Regions from separate parts of the Citricoccus sp. SGAir0253 genome, predicted to be linked through region 1. Evidence: riboswitches for the same ligand, from Rfam matches in the RefSeq annotation. Region 1 holds a riboswitch; each other region holds the start of a gene.
The links. A riboswitch is a leader RNA that binds a small molecule or an ion and turns the genes downstream of it on or off. The one in region 1 is predicted to bind S-adenosylmethionine.

Region 1 (5,910 bases):
CCGCTACCTCGCCGACGTGCGCGGGGTGGACCGCCGGCAGATGTCCCTGTCCGCGTACTGGGCCCACGGCCGCGCCGAGGACGCGTTCCAGGCCGAGAAGCGCGAGCCGATCGGGCAGATCTTCCCGGAGGCCTGAGGGTGGGGTGCCGGATCCGCGGCGCAGGGTCCCGCGCCGGGGCCGGGGCCCGTGTGCTGCTGGGCCGCCCTAGCGGGGTCGGCACCACTCCACTAGCTTGAGGGGCGGGGGCGGGCAGACCGTCACCGTGACCAGACCCACCGACATCCGGGAGACACCATGGCTGCTGACGAGACCAACGCCAACGACCGCACCGGCGCCGACCAGGCCACCAGGATGGCCGAGGAGGCCGCGCGGCGCTTCGAGGAGAACGCCGAGCGCGTGCGCCAGATGGTGGAGCAGAACTCCGAGCGCGTGCGCGAGATGGTCGAGCAGAACTCCGAGCGCCTCGGCGAGATGGTCGCGCAGAACTCCGAGCGCGTCCGGGAGTTCAACTCGGCCATGCAGGAGGCCTCGAAGTCCACCAGCCGCTCCGTCGTCGACAATTCCACGAAGGCCGCGAAGAGCCTGTTCGAGCTGCAGCGCCAGATGGCGGGCAACGCCCGCACGCAGTGGGCGAAGGATGCCGCGAACACCCAGATCCAGTTCGCCGAGGACGTCACGGAGGCGTGGGCCAAGGCCGCCCGCGGCCTGCTGAAGTGACCCGGACGGCCCCCGGCGCCGCCGGGGGCCGTGCCCTCCCTGCCCCCGCCCAGGGGCCCTCCCGTCGCTCCCGACGGGGATGGGGCCCGGGCGGTCCGGGCCGACTGACTAGCCCCGGCGGCGGGCCATGACGTCGGCGATCTGCCCCACGCACGGCTCGTTCTGCAGGCTCGTGGTGTCCCCCAGGGCGGTGCCCTCGAAGAGCTGGGTGAGCAGGCGCCGCATGATCTTGCCCGAGCGGGTCTTGGGCACGTCCGGCACGAACACCACGTCGCGGGGCTTGGCCACGGGGCCGATCGCGCGGCCCACGTGGTGGCGCAGCTCCTCGGCGGCCCCTGCCACGTCCCCGCCTGCGGCGCCGTATCCCTCGCGGGCCACCACGAAGGCGACGGCGGCGTGCCCGGTCTTCGCGTCCGGCACCGGGCAGACCCCCGCCTCGACGACCTGCGGGTGGGAGACGAGCGCGGACTCGATCTCGATCGTGGACAGCCGGTGCCCGGAGATGTTGATGACGTCGTCGATCCGCCCGAGGATCCAGGTGTCCCCGTCCTCGTCGAGCTTGGCGCCGTCCCCGGCCAGGAACCAGCCCTGCTCGGCGTAGTCCTTCCAGTAGGAGCTGAAGTACCGGGCGGGATTGCCCCACACGGTGCGCGCCATGGCCGGGCCGGTGCGGGTGACCACCACCTTGCCCTGCACCCCCGCCGGGACGGCGGCTCCGTCGTCGTCCACCACGGCCGTGTCCACGCCCGGCAGCGGGCGGGACCCGCAGCCGGGCTTGAAGCGCTCGTCCGTCGGGCGCGGGGAGAGCACGGTGGCGCCGGTCTCGGACTGCCACCAGGTGTCCACCATGGGCACGCCCACCGAGCCGTCGCGCGGCACCCGGGCGCCGGCGTCGCCGGTCTCGGCCTGCAGGGCGGCGTCCAGCGCGGCGAGGCGGTCCCGGCCCACCTGGGTGCGGGCCCAGGTCCACGCCTCCGGGTTCACGGCCTCGCCCACGGTGCCGACGAGGCGGATGGAGGACAGGTCGTACTGCGCGGGGATGCCCTCGGGGAACCAGCCCATGAGCGAGCGGACGAGGGTGGGCGCGGTGTAGTAGCTGGTGACGCCGTAGCGCTCGATCACCTCGAAGTGCCGGCCGGGGTGCGGGGCGTTCGGCACGCCCTCGTAGATCACCTGCGTGACGCCGTTGGACAGCGGCCCGTAGATCTCGTAGGTGTGCGCGGTGACCCAGGCCAGGTCCGCGGTGCACCAGTGCACGTCCTTCTCCCGCTGCTCCGCGTCCGGGTTCGAGAACAGGTAGTCGTGGGACCAGGAGGCCTGCGTGAGGTAGCCGCCGGAGGTGTGCACCAGGCCCTTGGGCTGGCCCGTGGTGCCGGAGGTGTACATGATGAACAGCGGCGTCTCGGCGTCGAAGGCCTCCGGGACGTGGGTGTCCGGCTGGCGGTCCACGAGCTCGTGCCACCACACATCCCGGCCCTCGGTCCAGGAGATCTGCCCGGGCCCGTCCCCGGTCTCGGTGTGGCCGGTGCGGTCGAGCACCAGCACGTGCTCGATCGCGTTGTCCCCGGACACCGCCTCGTCCGCGTTGGCCTTGACCGGCACGGCCTGGCCCCGGCGGAACTGGCCGTCCGTGGTGACCAGCAGCTTCGCCCCGGTGTCCTCCACGCGGAAGCGCAGCGCCTCGGCGGAGAAGCCGCCGAACACGAGCGAGTGCACGGCGCCGATCCGGGCGCACGCCAGCGTGATGACGACCGTCTCCACGAGCACCGGCAGGTAGACGACCACGCGGTCGCCCTTCCCGATCCCGAGCTCCAGCAGGGCGTTGGCCGCCTTGCTGACCTCGCGCTGCAGCTGGGCGTAGGTCACGGCCCGGCGGTCGCCCGGCTCGCCCTCGAAGTACAGGGCCACCTTGTCCCCGCGCCCGGCGGCCACGTGGCGGTCCACGCAGTTCGCGGCGACGTTCAGGCGCCCGCCCTCGAACCAGCGGATCTCCGGGCCGCGCTCGGCCGCCGGGTCCGCGGGGGTCATCGAGTGCACGGTGTGCCACTCGGTGTCCCAGTCCAGCCGGCGGGCGGCGGCGTCCCAGAACGCGAGGCGGTCCTCCTCGCGGACGGGCGACCCGTCCCCGAGGCCGCCGTGCAGCAGTCCCGCGGGGCGGCCGGGGTGGACGGAGGGGTCGGCGGCGTCCACGACGGCGGCCGGCAGGGGAGCGGGCAGGGCGGCGGGAACGGTCGGTGCGGAGGCGTGGACAGGCACGGGAAACCTTCTTTCCATCGAATCTGGCGGTAGCACCTGGCGGGCCGGCGCACTGCCGGTCCCGCGGGTTGCTGCGGCGTCACGGAGCCAGATCTCTCGGCCGCTCGGGATGGTCGACTCCACTGTACGGCCGGTCCGGCCCCGGGCGCGAAACGGGTGACCGCGTGCTACGCGGCGGGCGGTGCCGAGGCGGCCGTCCCCGGGGAGGGCGCGGCGGAGGAGGGCTCCACCGCGCCTGCGTCCTCCCGGGCGCCCCCGGCGGCGCGGCGGGTCCCGGTGCCCTCGGTCAGGAGCACCGCAGCGGAGAACAGGCACAGGGCCACGGCGCCGAGCAGCAGGCCCGTCATCCCGTTCGCGGTGAGCCACGGCCAGACGACCGCGGCGAGCGCCACGAGGACCCCGGCGCCGGCCAGGGCCGTCACCCCGCGCTGGCGGCGGCGGCCCGGCGCGGCGAGGCGCCACTCGGACCGCGCGAGCGTCACCGCGGTCATGGCCAGCAGGTTCACGGCCATCCCGAGCCACACGGGATGCAGCCCGAGCAGGAACGCGGTGGGGTGGAAGCCGGAGGCCGCGTACCAGGCCAGCCCCGTGCCGAAGCCGGCCAGCATGGCGGCGAGGGCCGCGGACCGCGTGGCCAGGGGCCAGGCGAACGCGGCGAGGACGGGGGCCAGCGTGGCGCCGTTGCGCAGGGTCCACGCCATGACGTTCCACCACGCGGACTCCTCGGTGCGCAGCAGGGCGAAGGCGACCATGACCACCGTGAGCCCCACGAGCGCCACCCGGGTGTAGCGCACCAGCTGCGCCTCGGTGGCCCCGGGGTGCAGCGCGGAGCCGAGGTCGCGGCCCAGCGAGGTGGCCCCGGAGAACTGGCAGGGCCCGGCCCAGCCCAGGGCGCAGGCCCACAGGCCCACGAAGAACACGCCGGCCGCCCAGGGCGGCACCGTGCCGGTGACGTACTCGGCGATCGAGACCAGCGGCAGCGCGCCCCCCGGGGTGACGATCGCCGCGGCCACCCCCACGAGCACGCCGAGCACGAGCAGCGGGGCGCCCAGGACGGCGGCGCGCAGCAGGCCCCGCTGGCCGTCGGCCGGGGTGCGGGCGGACATCGACATCTGGAACGCGGCCTGGGCCAGCGGGACGTTGATGATGAAGGTGCCGAACCACGCCACGATCAGCGAGGTCCCGGCATTGACCGGGTCGAACATCTCCGGGCGCTCCGCCGCGAAGGCGGCCAGCCCGCCGGGGCCGGCCAGCCCCGGCTCGGCGAGCAGGGCCCACAGCCCCACGAGGAACATCAGCCCGATCATGACGACGTTCATGGTCTGGCTGAACCCGACCGAGCGCATCCCGCCGGAGGACAGGAAGCCCAGCAGCACCACGGCCGTGACGGCCACGGACAGCGGCAGGGACAGGTCCGTCACCACGGACAGCGCGGAGGCGAAGGCGATCGTGGTGGCCACGGAGTACATGGGGAAGGTGAGCCCGGTGATGACGGAGCCCACGGCCTTGGCGGCCCGGCCGAACCGGTCCCCGATGATGCCGGTCACCGTCACCACGAGCCGCTCCCGCAGGGGCTTGACCAGCAGCAGCGCGATGAGCAGCACCTGCACCGTCTCCGCGACGCCGTACCAGATCGCCGAGACGCCGGTCCGGTAGCTCAGCTCCACGATCGCGATGTAGGACGAGCCGGAGAACAGGCCGGTGATGCAGAACGCCACCGTCCAGGGCCCGAAGGAGCGGCCGCCCACGAAGAACCCGCCCCGGCCGGTCTCCCGGCGGCGCGTGACGATCCGCCCGCCGAGCACGAGCCAAGCGGTGTAGGCCAGGGCCAAGGCGATCGTCCACAGCCCCGCCGCGGTCATGCGCGCACCCTCGCGTCCGCCGCGCCCGCAGTGCCCGCGTCCGCCGCGCCCGCAGTGCCCGGGGCGCCGGCCCGCCCGGCCGGTGCGCCGCCGTCGGGCCCTCGGCGCACGTCCGCGTCCTCGCAGGTGAAGACAGGCTCCGGGGCGCCCACGGGCGCGTTCGGCACGGGATAGCCGAGGGCAAGGTTGCACGCGGCCTCGGCGTCGTGCGCCACGGTGCGCGCGGCGAAGGACCACGCCACGGTCAGGTCCACGTTCGCGTCCCGCAGCAGGTTCACGGCGGGGCAGGAATGCTCGACGGCGGCGGCGAAGTCCCGCAGGACCGCCGGGTCGGTCTCGGGGGTGCCGACGCAGACCTGCAGGCGGTAGGCGTGGAAGTAGGGCTGGACGTCCGCGGTGCCGGCCAGGCCGCGGCGGTCCTGGCGAGCCAGGGAGTAGGTGGAGATCCCGGTCAGCCCGAGGCCGCGCCGGGCGGCGGCCTGGTCGATCGTGACCGTGATGCAGGCGTCCACGGCGCCGGCGAGGTACTCCATGGGCGTGGGGGCCTCGTCGCGGCCCCCGATCGCCTCGGGCTCGTCCACGGTGAAGGCGAAGCCGCGGATCGCCACCCGCGTCTGCTGTCGTCCGGTCCAGGTCCCTGCGGCGCGCAGGGTCTTGGACTCGCTGTCCACGGGCGTCTCGGTGAATCGGGGCTGCACGCGGGTCATCCTAGGACCCGTCCGGGAACGGGAGGTGTCCGGGTGACGCCCCGCGTCCGGACGTGCGCCCACGCCCCGCGTCCGGGCGCCCGTCCTCGTCAGGGCCGGGACGGGCCTCCCGGCGGTGACTACCGGTCGGTGGGCAGCCCGGAGCCCTGCCAGGCCATCATGCCGCCGGCCATGGTGTCCGCGGTGTAGCCGGCCTGGTTGAGGGCCTCGGCCACGCGGGCGCTGCGGTTGCCGCTGCGGCACACGACGATCACGGGGCGGGACTGGTCCAGCTCGCCGAGCCGGGCGCCGAGCTGGCCCATGGGGATGTGCAGGGCGCCGGGGATCATCCCCTCGACGACCTCGAAGTCCTCGCGGACGTCGAGCA
Region 2 (5,910 bases), 240 kb from region 1:
GCCAGCGGCGGAAGACCGCCTCGTAGTGGTGCGAGGTCAGCAGCTCCCGGTTGCGCAGGGCCTGGGACTGGCGCAGCAGCCGGTGCCGGGCCAGGGTGCGTTCCGGGTCGTCGAGGTGGTAGCGGAACACCAGCAGCAGTCCCTCGCGCAGCGCCGAGGCGGTGTCGTGCCCGGTCCGGTCGAGGAAGTCGCCGAGCCGGGCGAGCATGGCGGCGTGGTCGGCGAAGACCACGTCCTCCTTGCTGCCGAAGGTGCGGAAGAAGGTCGCCCGGCTCATCCCGGCCTCCCGGGCCAGGTCGTCCACCGTGGTGCGGTCCCAGCCGCGGGCGTCCAGGAGCCGCAGCAGGGCGGCGAGCGTGCTGGGGGCGGTGGCCGGGTCCATCCTGCTCCTCGGGTCATGGCGGGTGAGACGGAGTTGCTTGACATGATACCCAGTATCAGTGGATAGTGACGGAGATCACCGATCCGTCTCCCGGAGGACCGCATGACCGCCCTGGCCGAAGACCGCCCCGCCGCCCACGAACCCCTCACGCCGCTGGCCTTCCTCGGGCGCACGGCCGCCGTGTTCCCGGACCGGGAGGCGGTGGTGTACGGCGAGCGGCGCTCCACCTACCGCGAGTTCGCGGCCGAGGTGCAGCGGCTGGCCAAGGCCCTCCGGGCGCGGATCGAGCCCGGCCAGACGGTCGCGGTGATCGCGCCCAACGTCCCCGCCATGCTCGCGGCCCACTTCGCCGTGCCGCTGGCCGGGGGCGTGCTGAGCCCCCTCAACCCGCGCCTGACCTCCCGCGAGCTGGAGTACATCCTGGAGCACTCCGAGGCCCGGGTGGTGCTCGCGGACGGCGACGTGGCGGCCACGGTCCGCGAGGTCGTGCAGGACCTGCCGCACCGGCCGCTGGTCGTGGAGATCGTGGACGACCAGGCCGGCCACGCGGACCCCCGCGGGACCGACGCCGGCGCCCTCGCCTACGAGGACTTCCTCGCCCAGGGGCCCGCCGGGCCGGACCTGCCGTGGCGGGTGGAGGACGAGGAGTCGCCGATCACGCTCAACTACACCTCGGGCACCACCGGCCCGCCCAAGGGCGCGGTCTACACCCACCGCGGTGCCTACCTGGCGGCCCAGGGGGCGGTGTTCCACAACGGCTACACCGGGACCACCCGCTACCTGTGGACGCTGCCGATGTTCCACTGCAACGGCTGGTGCACGCCGTGGGCGGTGACCTCCGCGGGCGGCACGCACGTGTGCCTGCGCGCGGTGCGCCAGGACGCCATCTGGGACGCGTTCGACCACGAGGGCATCACGCACCTGTGCGGGGCGCCGGTCGTGTGCGCCATGATCCACGAGTCCGGGCGTGCCCGCCCCCTGGACCGGGAGCTGCGGATGACCACCGCGGGGGCCGCCCCGCCGCCGTCGGTCATCGAGGCGCTCGAGGCGCTCAACATCACCCCCGTGCACGTCTATGGCCTCACCGAGGTGTACGGGCCGTTCACCATCTGCGAGCCGCAGCCGGCGTGGGCGGGGCTGCCCGCCGCCGAGCGGGCCCGGCTGATGGCCCGCCAGGGCGTGCCGATGGTGCACGCCGGCGAGGTCGCCGTCATGGACGCCGAGCTGAACCGGCTGCCCGCGGACGGCACCACCCTGGGCGAGGTGGTCCTGCGGGGCAACGGTGTCATGCGGGAGTACTTCAAGAACCCCGAGGCCACCGCCGAGGCCTTCCGCGGCGGCTGGTACCACACGGGCGACCTCGGCGTGATGCACCCGGACGGTTACGTCCAGCTGATGGACCGGGCCAAGGACATCATCATCTCCGGGGGCGAGAACATCTCCTCGATCGAGGTCGAGTCCGTGCTGCACGCCCACCCGCGGGTGTCCGACGTGGCCGTCGTCGGGGTCCAGGACGACAAGTGGGGCGAGCGCCCCGTGGCCTTCGTGGTGGCCGAGGCCGGGGCGCCGGTGACCGCCGAGGAGCTCCGCGCCCACTGCCGGGAGTCGCTCGCCGGGTTCAAGGTGCCGGACCGCGTGACGTTCGTGGATGAGCTGCCGCGCACGGCCACCGGCAAGATCCGCAAGACCATGCTGCGCTCCCTCCGGGACGAGGAGCCGGCGTCCCCGGCGAGGTCCTGAGCGGGACGACGGCCCCCGGGCCGCCGGCCGGGTGGTGACGGCCGCGCCAGCGGGCGGAGGGAACCCCCTCGTCACGAGGCCCCGTGTGACGTCATCGGACGTCACACGGGGCCTCGTGCGCCCCGGGCGCCGGCCTCCGTGACGGTGGACGGCGAAACATGACCCGGGCCCTTGGGGCCACGGGCCCCGCCCCCTAGGGTGGCAGCAGAATCACGAGATCCGGTGACAAGCCCTGGCTGGCCGGACGGCAACCCTCTCGCCGTAGTGGGGTGCTCCAGGTGAGGATTCGGCCCGGTCGCGCATGGCGGCGCGGGCAAGTACGGCACCCCGCGGTCCCGACGCCCGGACCGTTCGCGTGGTGCCCGGACCGAGAGGCGACCATGACCGACACGACCCGACCCGAGCGCACCGCCGCCCCCGGAACGCCCCGCCCGGACGGCAGTAGCGCGACGCTGGCCGGCGGGCCCCCGCTGCCGGGAGACCTGCCCACCTTCGCGGACCTGTGGGCCGCCACCGCGGGGGGCGCCCCGACGGACGCCCAGCTCACCGCCCACTTCGCCCCCGTCTTCGCGGCCATCGCGGCCGGGGCGGCCCAGCGGGAACTGGACCACGAGCTGGCCTTCGCCGCGATCGAGGCCCTGCGCGCCTCCGGCTTCACCCGCGTCCGCCTGGCCCGCGAGCACGGGGGCATCGGGGCGAGCCTGCCTCAGCTCGCCGGCCTGCTGGTGGACCTGGCCGCCGCGGACTCGAACCTCCCGCAGGCCCTGCACGGGCACTTCATGTTCACCGAGCAGCACCAGAACGAGTCCCAGGGCGCGGTCTCCGAGTGGTGGCTGGCGGAGGTGGCGGCCGGGCGGATCTTCGGCAACGCGCTCGTGGAGCTCCCCCCGGCCGCCGGTTCCCGGCCCGTGCTGTGGACCGATGCCGATCCGGACACCGCCCAGGCCGCCTCGGCCGTCGGGAGCCCAGAGGTCGCCGAGATCACGGGGGACAAGTTCTACTCCACCGGGGCGCTGTTCGCCGACCACCTGCTCGTGACCGCCACGCGGCCCGGCCGGGAGGACGAGGGGCCGGTGTTCGCGATCGTGGACGCCGGCCACGAGGGGGTGCGCCGGATCGACGACTGGAACGGCTTCGGGCAGCGGCTCACCGCCTCGGGCACCACCACCTTCGACCGGGTGCCCGTGCGGGCCCACCGGACCCAGGAGTTCAACGTCCCCACGGGCGTGCTGGCCTACCCGGTGCTGTGGGTGGTGCTCTCCGCCACGCAGGCCGGGATCGGGGCGGCGGCGCTGGCCGCGATCACCGACTTCGTGCGGGCGCGCCGCCGCACCTACGACCACGCCCTGGCCGAGACCCCCGCCGAGGACCCGCTGGTGCACCAGGTCATCGGCGCGGTCTCGGCGAAGGTCTCCGCCGCCCGGCACGTCGTGACGTCCGCCGCGGCCGTGGTCGAGGAGTCCTTCCGGCAGGTGCGCGGCCACCGGGACCTGGAGGACCCGGTGGTCCTCGAGGCCCACGCCCGCGCCAACGTGGCCCTGTCCGAGGCCAGCCTCGTGGTCTCCGAGCTGGTGCTGGAGGCCACCAACCAGGTCTTCGAGTGCGGCGGCGCCTCGGCCACGGACGCCGCGCGGCAGCTGCACCGGCACTGGCTGAACGCGCGCACCATCGCGAGCCACACCCCGCTGGTCTACCGCACCCGGGCGGTCGGCGACTACCGCCTCAACGGGACCGTCCCGCCGTTCCACTCCACCGCCCGGAACTCCGCCCCCGCCGGCCCCTGAGCCGGTCCGGGACCCGTCCGCCCGGACGGGCCTGCCCTCGAGCACCCCGACCCCAGACCACCACGGAAGGACCAGAGCAATGACCCTGACCCACGACCCCGCGGCGACCACCCCGACCGCCGGGACCACCGCCACCGCCACCGACCCCGCCCAGGACGCCGCCGCGCAGGCCGCCCGCCTGGCGGCGGTGCGCGAGCGCCTCGCCCCGGTCTTCGCCTCCATCGCGGAGAGCGCCGCCGAGCGCGAGGCCGGGCGCATCATCGACCGCGACGCCGTCCGTCGCCTCGCCGAGGCGGGCTTCACCTCCCTGCGGGTGCCGGTGGAGTACGGCGGCTCCGGGCTCACGTTCGCGCAGTCGGCCGGGCTCATCGTCGAGCTCGCGGCCGCGGACTCCAACCTGACCCAGGCGCTGCGCGCCCACCTGATCAACCAGGAGAACGTGCTGGGGCACCCGGACCCGGCGTTCCGCGACCGGTGGCTGCGCCGCCTGGGCGAGGGCGCCGTCGTCGGGAACGCGGTGACCGAGATCGACAACGCGGTGGGGGAGGGCACCACCCGGCTCGTGCAGGACGCCGGGGGCACGTGGCGGCTCAACGGCACCAAGTACTACTCCACCGGCTCGCTGTACGCCGACTGGATCATCGTGGCCGCCGTGGACGCCCACGGCGAGGAGATCGCCGCAACGGTGCCGGTGGACGCCCCCGGGGTGACCCTGCTGGACGACTGGGACGGCTTCGGCCAGCAGCTGACCGCCTCCGGCACCACGGTGTTCGAGGACACCCCCGTGGACCCGGCCGAGGTCTACCGCGGCGGCCTGGACGACGGCACCCGCGTGGCCACCGGCCAGGCCTCGTGGCAGTTCCTGCACCTGGCCTCGCTCACGGGCATCGCCCAGGCCGTGGTGCGGGACTCGGCCGCCTACGTGCGCGGCCGCCGCCGGTCCTTCAGCCACGGGGTCACCGAGCTGCCGCGGGACGACGCCCAGGTGCTGCAGGTCATCGGCGAGGTCTCCGCCTCCGCCTTCGCCGTCCGCGCCGCGTTCGACGCCGTGGTCGCCGCGCTCGGGGACGTCCTCGAGCGCGAGGCCGCCGGCGAGGCGCTCCCGGAGGAGGACGTCAACGCCCTGTACATCCGCGTCTACCAGGCCCAGCAGGTCATCGCGAAGACCGTGCTGGAGGCCGCCACCCGCTGGTTCGAGGTGGGCGGGGCCTCCGCCACGAGCTCGGCGAAGCGGTTCGACCGGCACTGGCGCAACGCCCGGGTGCTGGCCAACCACAACCCGCTGATCTACCGCGCCCGCTACATCGGCGACTGGGAGGTCAACGGGACCCCGCCGGGACGGGCCTACCGCATCGGCTCCGCCTGAGCGGCGGTCCGGCCCGGGCCCGCACCGCCCGGCGTCCCGCCCCGGCCGTCCGGCGTCCGGAACGGGGACGCCGGGCGGCCGGAGCGCCGGACCCGCCGCGGCCGCCGTCGGGACCCCGCCCCGGCTACCGGGACGCGGCGTAGTAGCGCCCGAGCACCGCGTCCTTGAGGTCCCAGAACGTGCCGTCCTCGATGGCGGCGCGCATGCGGTCCACGAGGCGCACCGTGAACCGCTCGTTGTGGATGGAGATCAGCGTGTGGGACACCATCTCCTTGGCCTTGATGAGGTGGTGGATGTACGCCCGCGTGTAGTGGGCGCACGTGTAGCAGTCGCAGCCCTCCTCGAGCGGGGCGAAGTCCCGCTTGTACCGGGCGCCCGGCAGGTTGTACCGGCCGTCGGCGGTGTAGAAGGCCCCGGTGCGGGCCACGCGGGTGGGGGAGACGCAGTCGAAGGTGTCCGCGCCGTTCTCCACCGCGGTGAACAGGTCGTCCGGCTCGGAGATGCCCAGCAGGTGCCGCGGCCGGTCCTCCGGCAGCTCCTCGACGCACCAGCCCACGATCGTGCCGAGGTTCTCCTTCTCGAGCGCCCCGCCGATCCCGTAGCCGTCGAAGCCGTGCGCCATCCGGCCGCCCTCGCCG
Region 3 (5,910 bases), 670 kb from region 1:
GGTCCACGGAGACGATGTCGATCTCCACGGCATAGCGGTCCCGCCCCGGATTGTCCCAGTGGGCCAGGTCGTTGAGGCGGCCGGTGATCATCGTCAGGGTGTTGCGCAGGTTCTGCCGGCGGTCCTCGCCGCGGGCCAGGTTCGCGAAGTTCGTCGTGCCGCGCGAGCTGGACGAGGGGCAGTAGTCCTCGTCGAAGCGGGTCGTGCGGATGCCGAACGTGAAGTCCTTGGTCTGGGTGATCTGGTGCATCTTGTCCTCACGCTCGGATGGGGGCCGACAGGTCCGCGGCGCGCTCCAGCGCCGCCTCGAGGTCCGCCTGCAGGTCGGCCACGTCCTCGACGCCCACGGACAGCCGGACCAGGTCGGCCGGCACCTCCAGGGCCGTGCCCCGCACGGAGGCGTGGGTCATCTCGGAGCAGTAGCAGATGAGGGACTCGACCCCGCCGAGGCTGACCGAGAGCGCGAACAGCTCGGTGGACTGGGCGAAGGCGCGCGCGGCGGCCTCTCCCCCGGCCAGCCGGACGGACACGATCCCGCCGTAGCCGTCCATCTGCCGGCTGGCCAGCTCGTGCCCGGGGTGCTCCGGCAGCCCCGGGTAGTAGACCTGCGCGATCTGCGGCCGGCCCTGCAGCCAGCCGGCCAGCTCCGCGGCGTTCGCGCCGTGCCGGTCCATGCGCAGCCCCAGGGTCTTCAGCCCGCGGGCGGCGAGGTAGCTGTCCTGCGGGCCGGCCACCGCTCCGGCGGCGAACTGCTGGTAGCCGACCGCCTCGGCCAGTCCCTGCCCCCGGTACTCCCGGTCGGCCACCACCACGGCCCCGCCGAGGACGTCCGAGTGCCCACCGATGTACTTGGTCGTGGAGTGCACCACCGCGTCCGCGCCCAGGTCCAGGGGCCGCTGCAGGTACGGGGAGGCGAAGGTGTTGTCCACCACGAGCAGGGCCCCGGCCCGGTGGGCGATCTCCGCCCAGGCCGCCAGGTCCGCGATGCCCAGCAGGGGGTTCGAGGGGGTCTCCACCCACAGCACGGCGGTGGTGCCGGGGCGGACCGCCGCCGCGACCGCCGTGGGGTCGGTGATGTCCACAGGGGTGTTCTGGATGCCCCACGGGCCGAGGACGCCGTTGATGAGCCGGTTGGTTCCGCCGTAGCCGTCCCCGCCCAGGACCACGTGGTCCCCGGGGCGCAGCACCGAGCGCAGCAGGGCGTCCTCGGCGGCCAGCCCGGAGGCGAACGCGAACGCCCGGCTCCCGTGCTCCAGCGCCGCCAGCTGGGTCTCGAAGCCGTTGCGCGTGGGGTTGGACCCGCGGCTGTACTCGTGCCCGCCGCGCAGCACGTTGATGCCGTCCTGGACGAAGGTGCTGGTCTGGTAGATGGGCGGCACGACCGCCCCGGTCAGCGGGTCCGGCTCCTGGCCGGCGTGCACCGCCGTCGTGTTGAAGCCCTGCCGGGTGCCCTGCGCGGTGCCCGTGCTCGCGGTGTGGTCCAGGAGGGTCATCTCAGCGCACCTCCCCGGCCAGGGCGGAGGCCGGCACGGCGGCCGGTGCGGAGGCCGGCACGGTGGCCAAGGCGTGGTCGAGGTCCGCGATGAGGTCCTCCGGACACTCGAGCCCGATGGACAGCCGGATCGTGGTCTCGCCGATCCCCGCGGCCTCGCGGCGGTCCGGGGCGAGGCGACAGTGGGTCATGGTGGCGGGATGACAGACGAGCGAGCGCACGTCCCCCACGTTGGCCACGAGCTGGAACAGCTCCAGCGCGTCGATGAACGGGCCCACGGCCTCCGGTCCGGCCGCCAGGTCGAAGGAGAACACCGAGCCGGTGCCGTGCGGGAAGTCCCGCGCGGCGAGGGCGGCGCTGGGGTGCCCGGGGATCCCCGGATGGTGGACGCGCCCGACGGCGGGGTGCCCGGCCAGGTGCTCGGCCACCGTGAGGGCGGTGCTCCCGTGCCGGGCCACGCGGACCTCGAGGGTCTCCAGGCCCTGGATGAACTGCGCGGCGCTGGCCGGGGCCAGGGACGGGCCGAGGTCGTGCAGGAACTTGCTGCGGGCCAGCGCGAGGTACGCGCCCCGGCCGTGCCGGTCGACGAGCGCCTGCCCGCCGTAGCGGGCCTTGGGCCGGGCCAGCTGCGGCCACCGCTCGGGGGCCGCGCCGTAGTCGAACGTCCCGCCGTCCACGATCGCCCCGCCGAGCACCGTGCCGTGCCCGCCGAGGAACTTCGTCGCGGAGTGCACCACCACGTCGGCGCCGTGCTCCAGCGGGCGGTACAGGGCCGGCGTCGCGAGCGTGCTGTCCACGACCACCGGCACGCCGGCGGCGTGGGCGAGGTCCGCCAGCGCGGGCAGGTCCGGCAGGGTGGCCAAGGGGTTGGTGATGGCCTCGAGGAAGAACGCGCGGGTGTCCGGCCGGATCGCCGCGGCCCAGGCCGGCGGGTCCGCGGGGTCGGCGAAGGTGACCTCGATGCCGAAGTCGGCGAACGTGTCCGTCAGCAGGTCCACGGTGCCCCCGTAGAGCTGGCTGGAGGCGACCAGGTGCCGCCCGGAGTGCAGCAGGGTCAGCAGGGACAGGGCGACGGCGGCCTGGCCCGTCGCGGTGCCGATGGCCCCGATCCCGCCCTCGAGGGCGGCCAGCCGGTTCTCGAAGACGGCCACGGTGGGATTGCCCGTCCGGCTGTAGGTGAAGCCCGGGGTCTCCAGCCGGAACATGGCGGCCGCCGTGGCGTGGTCCGGGAAGCGGTAGGCCGCCGTCTGGTGGATGGGCACGGCAACCGGCCAGTGCGGGGCCTCGGGCTCGTAGCCGGCGTGGACCTGGTGGGTGGCGTGGTGATGCATTCGATCCTCCATCGATCCTGGCGGTAGCACCGTGCCCGCCGGTCCCGGTGTCCCGGGGCCGGCCGACTGGTTGCTGCGGCGTCGTCGAGCCAGATCTCTCGGCCGCTCTGGATGGTGTGGTGGGTTCATCCCACTGGATGGGCCGCCCCGGAGTCCAACGGACGGGGGGCCGGGGCGTCACATTGCGGCACGCCCGGACGTTCCGGGCCGGACGGCCGCGCCCGGGCGCTCCGGCCGAGGCCAGGGGCCGGTTTGTGACCGGTTGTGACGCCCCGGCACCGGCCGCGTCGCCGGCCGCGTCGCCGGCCGCGTCGCCGGCCGGGTGGCCTACCGCGCCGGCTCGAGGACCCTCGCCTCGGCGGGCACGGGGTCCCGGCGGGACACCGCGAGCATCTCCTCGCGGGGGACGACCTTGACGCGTTCGCGCTCGACGGGGCCGGTGGCGGTGGCCTCGGCGCCCAGGGCGAGCTCGTGGGCGTCCAGGGCCAGCCACCCCTCCCAGGTGGTGTACTCCACCCCGCGCCCGGTGAGCAGGTCCAGGATCGCCTGCTCGTCCGGGTCCTGGGCGGTCCACAGCCCCGGCTGGTCCTCCAGCAGGCACCCGATGGTCTCCAGGGCGTCCCCCTTGGTGTGCCCGATCAGCCCCACCGGGCCCCGCTTGATCCACCCCGAGGCATACACCCCCGGCACCACCGCCCCGGCCTCGTCCAGCACCCGGCCGGCCTCGTTCGGCACCACCCCCCGGCCGGCGTCGTAGGCCAGCCCCGGCACCGGGGACCCGTGGTAGCCGATCGCCCGGTACACCGCCTGCACCGGGTAGTCGGTGTACTCCCCGGTCCCGGTCACGTTGCCGGTGCCGTCCAGTTCCATCCGCTCCATCCGCAGCCCGGCCACCGCCCCGTCGGCCCCGAGGATCTCCACGGGCTGCTGCAGGAAGTGCAGGTGCAGCCGCCGCGAGGCCGTGCCCGGGCGGTCCTCCTGCTCCATCAGCCAGTTCGTCAGCGTCCCGACCATGGTCTTGACCTGGTTGTTCGTGGTGGCCGCCTCCTCCGAGGCCGCGTCGAACTCGAAGTCCTCCGGGTACAACACGATGTCCACGTCCCTCGAGTGCGCCAGCTCGCGCAGCTCCAGCGGGGTGAACTTCACCTGGGCCGGGCCCCGGCGGCCGAACACGTGCACGTCCGTCACCGGGGACGAGGCCAGCCCGGCGTAGACGTTCTCGGGGATCTCGGTGACCAGCAGGTCCTCGGCGTGCTTGGACAGCATCCGGGCCACGTCCAGGGCCACGTTCCCGTTGCCGATCACCGCCACCTCCCGGGCGGTCAGCGGCCAGTGGCGGGGCACGTCGGGGTGCCCGTCGTACCAGGACACGAAGTCCGCCGCCCCGAACGAGCCTTCCAGGTCCACGCCCGGCACGTCGAGGTCGGCGTCCCGGATGGCCCCGGTGGAGACCACGACCGCGTCGTAGTGGCGGCGCAGGTCCTCCAGGGTCAGGTCGGTGCCGAAGTCCACCCCGCCCAGGAAGCGGATGTCCCCGCGGTCCAACACCTTGTGCAGGGCCTTGACGATGCCCTTGATCCGCGGGTGGTCCGGGGCCACCCCGTAGCGGATCAGCCCGTACGGGGCCGGGTACCGGTCGAACAGGTCGATGCTCAACTCGAAGTCCCGCTCGGCCTTGGTCAACAGGTCCGCGGTGTACACGCCGGCCGGTCCAGCGCCGATGATCGCCAGGCGAAGCGGGCGGCCCGGGGCGGGGGTGGGGACGGTCTCAGTCATGGATGTGCTCCTTGGGGGTCTCGTGCAGGACGGGGGGTGCGTAGGGGCTGAGCCGGACGACGTCCCCCACGACGATGACGGCCGGGTTCCGCACGCCGGTGCGCTCGGCCTGGGCGGCGATGGTCTCCAGGGTGCCGATGGTCACCCGCTGGTCCGGCATCCAGCCGCGCTCGACGACGGCCACCGGCGTCCCGGGGCCGAGGCCCCGGGAGCGCAGCAGGGCCGCGGTCCGTGCGAGCCGGCGGACGCCCATGAGCAGGACGAGGGTGTGGTCCGGCCGCGCGGGCAGATCGGCCAGGTCCTCGTGGCCGGTCACCACGGTGAACCCGGTGGCGGTGCCCCGGTGCGTGACGGGGATCCCGGCCGCGGCGGGGACGGAGACGGCACTGGTGACGCCCGGGACCACCTCCACGTCGATCCCGTGGTCCCGGCAGGACCGGGCCTCCTCTCCCCCGCGCCCCAGGACGTAGGGGTCCCCGCCCTTGAGGCGGACGACGAGGTGGCCCGCGCGGGCCTCCCGGACGAGGATGGCGTTGATCTCGTCCTGGCCGACCAGGTGGTTCCCGGGCGCCTTGCCGACCTCGATCACCCGGACGCCGGGCTCGAGGTCCTCGAGCAGCTCCCGGGGCCCGAGCCGGTCGGCGACGACGACGTCCGCGGTCGCCAGCAGCTGCCGGCCCCGCACCGTGATGAGGCCGCCCTCGCCGGGGCCGCCGCCCACCAGCGCCACCCGCCCGCAGGTCCCGGGCGTGCGGCGCCGCCTGCGCAGCGGCAGCCGGCCCGTCTCGAGGGCCAGCCGCACGGCGTCCCGGAGCACCGACGCCCGGCGGGGGTCCCCCCCGGCGTTGACGGCGATGGTGACGTCCCCGGCGCGGGCCACGGCGGGCGTCCACGCGGCGGAGGCCTCGGCGTCGGAGGCGTTGACGCACCATATCCGCCGGGCGTCCGCGTCGGCGGCGACGGCGCGGTCCACCGCGTCGATCCCCGTGGCGGTCTGGACGAACCACGCCCCGTCCAGGTCCGTGGCCCGGTACGGGCGGGGCACCCAGGTGAGCAGGCCGCCGGCGGCCAGCCGGGCGACGTCGTCCCCCGCGTGGGGCGCCACCACGGTGACGACGGCGCCGGCGTCCAGCAGGGCGCGGGCCCGGCGGCCCGCGACCCGCCCGCCGCCCACGAGCAGCACCGGGCGCCCGAGCAGGCGCAGGGACACCGGGTAGAGGTCCGGGGTGGTCATCGCGTACTCCCTTCCAGCAGCCCGCGGCGGCGGAGGATCCGCCGCTCCACGGGTCCGAAGACCATCAGTTCGATGAG

Region 2: linked by a shared signal. The riboswitch ahead of E7744_RS12585 (acyl-CoA dehydrogenase) and the one ahead of E7744_RS13640 (AMP-binding protein) in region 1 are both predicted to bind S-adenosylmethionine.
Region 3: linked by a shared signal. The riboswitch ahead of E7744_RS02110 (O-acetylhomoserine aminocarboxypropyltransferase/cysteine synthase family protein) and the one ahead of E7744_RS13640 (AMP-binding protein) in region 1 are both predicted to bind S-adenosylmethionine.

What each region holds. Positions count from the first base shown of each region.
Region 1 covers NZ_CP039424.1:3,121,466-3,127,375, reverse strand. The annotation lists gene E7744_RS13650 (siderophore-interacting protein) at 1-136, shown strand, start outside; gene E7744_RS13645 (hypothetical protein) at 296-718, shown strand; gene E7744_RS13640 (AMP-binding protein) at 827-2,974, opposite strand; SAM riboswitch class I at 2,986-3,090, opposite strand; gene E7744_RS13635 (sodium:solute symporter) at 3,142-4,836, opposite strand; gene E7744_RS13630 (OsmC family protein) at 4,833-5,534, opposite strand; gene E7744_RS13625 (rhodanese-like domain-containing protein) at 5,663-5,910, opposite strand, start outside.
Region 2 covers NZ_CP039424.1:2,880,603-2,886,512, reverse strand. The annotation lists gene E7744_RS12595 (TetR/AcrR family transcriptional regulator) at 1-382, opposite strand, end outside; gene E7744_RS12590 (long-chain-fatty-acid--CoA ligase) at 485-2,122, shown strand; SAM riboswitch class IV at 2,331-2,448, shown strand; gene E7744_RS12585 (acyl-CoA dehydrogenase) at 2,503-3,906, shown strand; gene E7744_RS12580 (acyl-CoA dehydrogenase family protein) at 3,986-5,272, shown strand; gene tgt (tRNA guanosine(34) transglycosylase Tgt) at 5,397-5,910, opposite strand, start outside.
Region 3 covers NZ_CP039424.1:464,698-470,607, reverse strand. The annotation lists gene E7744_RS02120 (DUF1852 domain-containing protein) at 1-250, opposite strand, end outside; gene E7744_RS02115 (cystathionine gamma-synthase) at 258-1,493, opposite strand; gene E7744_RS02110 (O-acetylhomoserine aminocarboxypropyltransferase/cysteine synthase family protein) at 1,495-2,823, opposite strand; SAM riboswitch class I at 2,829-2,941, opposite strand; gene E7744_RS02105 (FAD-dependent oxidoreductase) at 3,151-4,599, opposite strand; gene cobA (uroporphyrinogen-III C-methyltransferase) at 4,592-5,833, opposite strand; gene E7744_RS02095 (ABC transporter permease) at 5,830-5,910, opposite strand, start outside.